One region of the Pedococcus sp. genome, then DNA from elsewhere that is predicted to be linked to it. Evidence: riboswitches for the same ligand, from Rfam matches in the RefSeq annotation. Region 1 holds a riboswitch; each other region holds the start of a gene.
What was found. Region 1 has a riboswitch for S-adenosylmethionine ahead of VIB11_RS02585 (aminotransferase class V-fold PLP-dependent enzyme). Riboswitches for the same ligand answer to the same signal wherever they lie in the genome.

Region 1 (2,256 bases):
GGGCTTGCTCGTGGGCCTCCACCGCCTCGCGGTGCGCCGCCAGCGCAGCGCACGCCGCAGCCAGGGCCACGGCGCCGATGACGTTGGGTGACCCGGCCTCGTGGCGGGCCGGCCCCGTCTGCCAGTGCGTCGCGCGCTCCGTCACGGCGCGGGTGGCCCCGCCTCCCGCCAGGTAGGGGGCGGCGGCGTCCAGCCAGTCACTGCGGCCGACCAGCGCCCCGGCACCGAAGGGCGCGTAGAGCTTGTGGCCGGAGAGCGCCACGTAGTCGACGCCGAGCGCGTCGAGGTCGACCCGCCGGTGCGGGGCCAGCTGGGCAGCGTCCAGGACCACCCTGGCTCCGCCGTCGCGGGCCACGGCGGCCAGCTCGGCCACCGGCCAGAGCTCGCCGGTGACGTTCGACGCGCCCGACAGGACCACCAGGCGGTTGCGGCCGCGGGAGGACGCGAGCGCCGACCGGAGCAGCAGCACGGCGTCCCGGGCGCTCCCGGGGACGGGCAGGCGCACCGTGCGCCGGGCGTTCCACGGCAGCAGCGCGGCGTGGTGCTCGCTCTCGAACACGTAGACCGTCGTGTCTCGCGGCAGCGACCTCGCCAGCAGGTTGAGCGAGTCGGTCGTGTTGCGGGTGAAGACGACCTCGTCCTCGGCGCGGGCGCCCACGAAGCGGCCGACCTCCTCGCGGGCCTGCTCGTACCAGCGGCTCGTCACCTGCGAGGCGTAGCCCTTGCCCCGGTGCACCGAGGAGTACGTCTGGAGTGCGGCGTCGACCGCCTGTCGGACGACGACGAGGGCGGGAGTGGAGGCTGCGTGGTCGAGGTTGGCGTAGTCGACGAACGCGCCGCCCACGGTGGGCACGGTCAGCCCCGCCGACACCACCGGCGGCAGGACGGCGTCGGAGCCGTGGGGCGGGGCCGACGGGCAGGCACCCGGCTCCGTGGGCGCGGGGCGGAGCGCCCGCACCCGGTCGCGGGCCGGTGGAGCCGGGGGCGAGGCGCCTCCGGCGCGCCGGTGCGACGACGGGGCGGGGTGGCCGTGGAGGGTGGCGATCGACATGGGAGCTGCTCCTGGGTCCGGGGGACCCGAAGTGCTCCACGGGCCCGCGCTTGCCGGCGGCGGACGCCGTCGGCCCGGTCGTCACCCGGAGCACCCCGCCGCGGAGGGAGGGTTGCTGGCCAGCAAGCCGGGGCTTCGCGCTGGCACTCATGACCTGTCAGGGACGGTATCGGTGGGCCGGGTCGTGGGCCAGCATGCGGGCCGGCCTTCCCGCCATGTGAGACCTCCGCGGGCCGCGAACGGGGTGTGACACGTCGTCCGGAGCGGGAGGCTCGTCGTCCTGGCCCGCCTGCGCCGACGCCCCGGGGGCGCCGGCGCAGGCCCCGCCAGGACGCCCTCTCAGGGTCGCAGCATCCGCCGTCTCCGCGCGGCCTGACCAGCGGATTTGGCCGCAAGGACGGGGCTGCCATCGTCCGTTCGGTCGATGGCCCCCTCGCGGCATCTTTGAGCGGCTGTCACGCGTGTGACACGTGTGTCTGACGTGGCGATCGCGTACCGTGCGGATCATGGCGACACGTCCGTCCACCTCTGCGCGCTCCACGGCGAGTCGCGGCACCTCCACGCGCCCCGCGAACCGCAAGGCCGCACCCCGCAAGGCGGCGCCGCGCGGCCAGGCCAAGGGCGGCGGGCTCCCCCTGCCGCTGCGCGCGGTCCGAGGCACCTGGATGGGTATGGCGCACGTCGCCGGGGGAGCGGTGCGCAAGGTGGGGCACAGCGCTCGCGAGCTCGAGCCGGAGCACCGCCGCGACGGGCTCGGCTTCTTCCTCATCGGCATGGCGATCGTGGTCGCCGCGCGGGAGTGGTGGGCCTTCGACGGCGTGGTCGGCGACCTGATCCACGCGGTCGTCGCCGGGACGTTCGGGCGGGTGGCCTACGCCGTGCCGCTGGCCCTGCTGGTGCTCGGCGTCCGCCTCCTTCGGGCCCCCGAGGAGTCCTCGGCCACCTCCCGGGTGGGCATCGGGCTCGTGGCGCTGGCCTTCTCCGCGTCCGGGCTCTGCCACGTCGCGCAGGGGGTTCCCCAGCCGCCCGACGGCGCCGACCCGATGCGGGACGCCGGTGGCATCATCGGCTTCCTCGCCTCCAGCCCCCTCGAGGCGGCCGTGTCCGTCTACGGCACGGTCCCCATCCTGCTCATGCTCGGCTTCTTCGGGACCCTCGTCATCACCGCCACCCCGGTGCACCTGATCCCGGAGCGGCTGGGGCAG
Region 2 (2,256 bases), on a different contig from region 1:
TGGTGTGGTGCTCGCTCGAGGGAACGGCGGCGGCGATCTCGGCAGAGAGGCGCGGCGGGTAGAGACGGTCGGAGTCGACGCTCGCGACCACCAGCCGGCTGGTCACCCGTCGCAGCGCCGCCGCGACGCCACCACGGTCGCGACCGATGTCATGGGAGTTCATGGCCTCGGTGAGGACGAGGTAGGAGTTGGCGTCGAACCGGCCGTTGATCTTGCCCGCGTGGTGGTCGAGGTAGCTCTCGACGGCGAACCGGCCACCGCCGCCCAGGGGGTTCTCGGATCCCTGGGACAGCCGGCCGAACCGGTCGTGCAGCTCGAGCTCGCTGCGGTAGGTGACATGGGCGATGCGACGGGCGATCCCCAGGCCGGCCTGCGGCCCCGGCCCCCGGTCGTAGTAGTCACCGCCACAGAAGTCGGGGTCGCTGCGGATCGCGAGGAGCTGCGGCTGGCACCACGCGATCTGCTCCGCAGTCGCGTATGCCGTCGATGCCAGCACCACCGCCGTGTGGACGCGGTCGGGGTGCGTCACCGCCCACTCCAGCGCGCGCATTCCTCCCATCGACCCCCCGAGGACCGCTCTCCAGCGCCGGATCCCGAGGCGGTCCGCGAGCCGGGCCTCGACGGCCACCTGGTCGCGGATGGTGACGAACGGGAACCGGCTCCCCCACGGGCGGCCGTCGGGCGCGCTCGACGCGGGCCCCGTCGTGCCCTGGCAGCCACCGAGCACGTTGGCGGCGACCACGAAGTGGGTGTCCGTGTCGAAGGGGCACCCCGGGCCGATCAGGCCGTCCCACCAGCCGGCTGTCGCGTGCCCGTTGCCCGCCGGGCCGTGGACGTGGCTGTCACCCGTGAGGGCGTGCTCGACCAGGATCGCGTTGTCGCGGCCGGGGCTGAGGGTGCCCCAGGTCTCGTAGGCCACGGTGACGTCCGGCAGCCAGCCCCCTGCCTCGAGGGACGCCGGGCCGATCGACTCGAAGAGACGGTCGCCGGGGGGATCGCCCTCCCGCCAGGCTCCGCTCGAGAGCCGGGGTCCGGACGTGGTCGTCATCAGGGATCTCCTGGAGTCATCGCGCTTGTCGTCCCCCGGTCCGAGGGCGACCCGGTCATCACCCGGGGCACCCCACCGCGAGGAGGGTTGCCGTCCAGCCAGCCGGGGCTACGCGCTGGAGCTCATGACCTTGACGTCAGCATACGGCGGGCCCGCGCCCCGCACCGCTGTGTCCGACCTCTGGACGACGTGGACGCCTCGACGTCGAAGGCCGCGTCACCCGCGCGCTCATGCCGTGGCGCGGGGCCGGATCGCGAGGTCGACCAGCCTGTCGAGCAGCCGGGCGAGCCGGTAGCCGGGCTCCACGACGAGCGCCCGCTCGAGGGCCGTCCGCGCCAGGGCGCCGTCCCCCTGCCACCACGCGAGGTTGGCCAGGACGGTGAGCATGGGCGCGGCCTGGCCATCGGGCAGCGCCCGGCACAGCTCGACGAGCCGCGACTGGAGACGTCGACCGGCGACGACCGAGATGTCGGTGGCGGGCCGCGCCGACCACGCCGGCTCCGGGAGGCTGCACCGCAGCTGGTCGACGAGGTCGCCGTCGAGGCAGTCCAGGGGAAGGGTGCCGGGGCAGAGCCAGGCGATCACCGCGTCGCGCAGCGCGACGTCGCGCAGCGACAGGGCGAGGGCGGCGACCTCCTCGGGCGACAGGCCGTCGATCGGCGGCCGGGCCGCGGAGACGTCGGACACCACGGCCCAGGTGGCCAGCCACCGCAGACGCTGCACGGCGAGCGCGTGGTCGCCGACGCCGTGCGGGGCGCCGGCTCCGCGGCCCCCGGGTGCGGGGGCAGGGCTGTCGTGGTGCGCGGTGGCTGCCCCGAGCGCCCCGTCGACCTCGGCTTGCCGATCCGGGTCCGGGGCGAGCTGGTCCGCCAGGCTCGCCCGGTCCTTCAGCGGGGCCATCTCGAGGGCGACGAAGTCGGCGACCGCCGGCGTGTCCTCGGGAGGTGGCAGAGGTGTGCCGTCCGCAGGGCAGCAGTCACCGCCGGCGCAGTCGGGGGCGAACCAGCGGCCGTCGCGGACCACCAGACGGTCGAGCACGTCGAGTGCCAGCTCGTGGCAGGAGTGCGCGAGGGCCTCGAGCACGGGCAGGGACTCACCGACGCGGCTCTCGTAGCCCACGAGCAGGACAGCGTCAGGCAGCTCCCGGGTCAGCGCAGGCAGCAGTGCCGCGACGGCCTCACCACACTGCTCCGCCGTGGGGAGGTCGA
Region 3 (2,256 bases), on a different contig from region 1:
ACCCGGTCGAGGTCCACACGACCTGGGTCCTGAAGGTGAGCTTTGCGCCTTGGCTCGTTGACACGACTGAACCGGTCGCGTCGACGACCTTGCTGGGTCGGTCGTCCGCCAGAACGTCGATGACGAATCCGTTGCGAACCGTGGTCGGGGTTACGACTGCGTCATCGACGTTGAGCGAGCGGGAATCGACATGATGACCTCGGCGCTTCATTTCGTCTGCCTTCTTGGCGAATGCCTGACAAGCCACGCAGCTGGCTGCGGAAAGTGATCGCAGAGAAGACGAATCGGCGCGATATTGCGAATCACTCAGGACTTCGTAGTAGAAGCTGGCGAAGGCTTTGGCGCCGTCGGGCGTGCGCTGCTTGGCGGCGGCGGGGATGGTCACCGTGGCCGTGCCGCTGGGGGTACTCGTCGTCGCTGACCCGGTCGACGTGGTCGCCGTGCTGCTGGAGCTCGCCGCCGCAGACCCCGATGGCGTGGGCCCGGCCTCGGCACCGTTGCACCCAGCCAACGCCAGCGCACAGGCGGCCGCCGAAGCAGCGATCCCCATCCTGCGGTAACCAGTCACAGCTCTCCCCATCTCGACCCCTCGGCCTGCAGTCGCCTGTGTTGCGCCCGTGTGGCCCGTCCGAGTCTACGGAAAACGGACATACGAGCCATCCGCGCTGTCCACAGGCAACTGCCCCCCGCCAGGGTCAACGAGCAGCATCGCCGGAGGTCACGGGGCGTCGCCGTGGGCGGCCCGTCGGCAGCCGGGTCCGCGTGCCCGGGCCCGGGGAGCCCGCCCTGCAGGAGTCACCCTCCTCAGGCAACACAGTGGGGGCCGAGCGTCGTGCGCCCGGCCCCCACTGCATCCCCTGAGGGTGTCCCCACGCAGCAGTGTGCTCCTTGATCCGCCGCCGTGCCATCGGAACCGGTTAACAGCCCGATATCGATCCGCGGGACTTGGTCACCACAACCGCCCCAACTGTCACACCGTCACCACGAAAGGGTTCATGTTCCGCTATGAGAGACGGCTCTGCCGAGAGGGCCTCGGCGCCGCCTATCATCGGGCGCAGGTCATGAGTGCCAGTGCCAAGCCCCGGCTTGCTGGCCGGCAACCCTCCTTCCGCGGTGGGGTGCCCCGGGTGAGGACCAGGCGCGAGGCGTGAGCCGAGCGCAAGCGCGGGAGACCTCATCACGTGTCCCGCACCGTCGTCGACGGTGCCCATTGCCACCGTCGGCGGCGGACCACAGCACGTCAGCCCACGACCAGCCGCGGCCCCGGTGAGCCGGCCCACGGAGCCGAGCGCAGCGGCATACGACATGGAAGGCCACGCGATGAGTGACCCCACCCCGAACTGGTCCTTCGAGACCCGTCAGATCCACGTCGGCCAGGAGCCGGACGCCGCCACCGGCGCCCGGGCCCTGCCGATCTACCAGACGACGTCCTACGTCTTCAAGGACACAACCCACGCCGCGAACCTCTTTGCCCTGAAAGAGTTCGGCAACATCTACACCCGCATCATGAACCCGACGCAGGACGCGGTCGAGCAGCGCATCGCCTCCCTCGAGGGGGGCGTCGGCGCGCTGCTGGTCGCCTCAGGTCAGGCGGCGGAGACCATCGCGATCCTCAACATCGCCGAGGCGGGTGACCACGTCGTCGCGAGCCCGAGCCTCTACGGCGGCACCTTCAACCTGCTCAAGCACACGCTGCCGAAGTTCGGCCTGCAGGTGACCTTCGTGGACGACCCGAACGACATCGAGTCGTGGAAGTCCGCGGTGCAGCCGAACACCAAGCTCTTCTTCGCCGAGACGATCTCCAACCCCAAGTCCGAGGTCCTCGACATCGAGGCCGTCGCGCAGGTGGCGCACGACAACGGCGTCCCGCTCGTCGTCGACAACACCATCGCCACGCCGTACCTCATCCGCCCGCTCGAGTGGGGCGCCGACGTCGTCGTGCACTCGGCGACGAAATACCTTGGCGGGCACGGCACCTCGATCGCCGGCGTCATCGTCGACGGCGGCACCTTCGACTACGGCCAGGACCCGGCGAAGTTCCCCAACTACAACACCCCGGAGGACAGCTACCACGGCCTGGTCTTCGCCCGGGACCTCGGCGTCGACAGCCCACTCGGCGCGAACCTCGCCTTCATCCTCAAGGCGCGCGTGCAGCTGCTGCGCGACCTCGGCGCGGCGATCTCGCCGTTCAACGCGTTCCTCATCGCCCAGGGCGTCGAGACCCTCAGCCTGCGCCTCGACCGCCACCTCGAGAAC

Region 2: another riboswitch for S-adenosylmethionine. It lies ahead of metX (homoserine O-acetyltransferase MetX); the one in region 1 lies ahead of VIB11_RS02585 (aminotransferase class V-fold PLP-dependent enzyme).
Region 3: another riboswitch for S-adenosylmethionine. It lies ahead of VIB11_RS09400 (bifunctional o-acetylhomoserine/o-acetylserine sulfhydrylase); the one in region 1 lies ahead of VIB11_RS02585 (aminotransferase class V-fold PLP-dependent enzyme).

The regions. Positions count from the first base shown of each region.
Region 1 is NZ_DATBMI010000037.1:20,303-22,558, reverse strand. Features, by position in the region: gene VIB11_RS02585 (aminotransferase class V-fold PLP-dependent enzyme) at 1-1,051, opposite strand, end outside; SAM riboswitch class IV at 1,093-1,206, opposite strand; gene VIB11_RS02580 (DNA translocase FtsK) at 1,558-2,256, shown strand, end outside.
Region 2 is NZ_DATBMI010000112.1:2,567-4,822, forward strand. Features, by position in the region: gene metX (homoserine O-acetyltransferase MetX) at 1-1,048, opposite strand, end outside; SAM riboswitch class IV at 1,065-1,178, opposite strand; gene VIB11_RS09310 (DUF4192 domain-containing protein) at 1,277-2,256, opposite strand, start outside.
Region 3 is NZ_DATBMI010000112.1:25,158-27,413, reverse strand. Features, by position in the region: gene VIB11_RS09410 (DUF6318 family protein) at 1-385, opposite strand, end outside; gene VIB11_RS09405 (hypothetical protein) at 387-560, shown strand; SAM riboswitch class IV at 1,058-1,171, shown strand; gene VIB11_RS09400 (bifunctional o-acetylhomoserine/o-acetylserine sulfhydrylase) at 1,321-2,256, shown strand, end outside.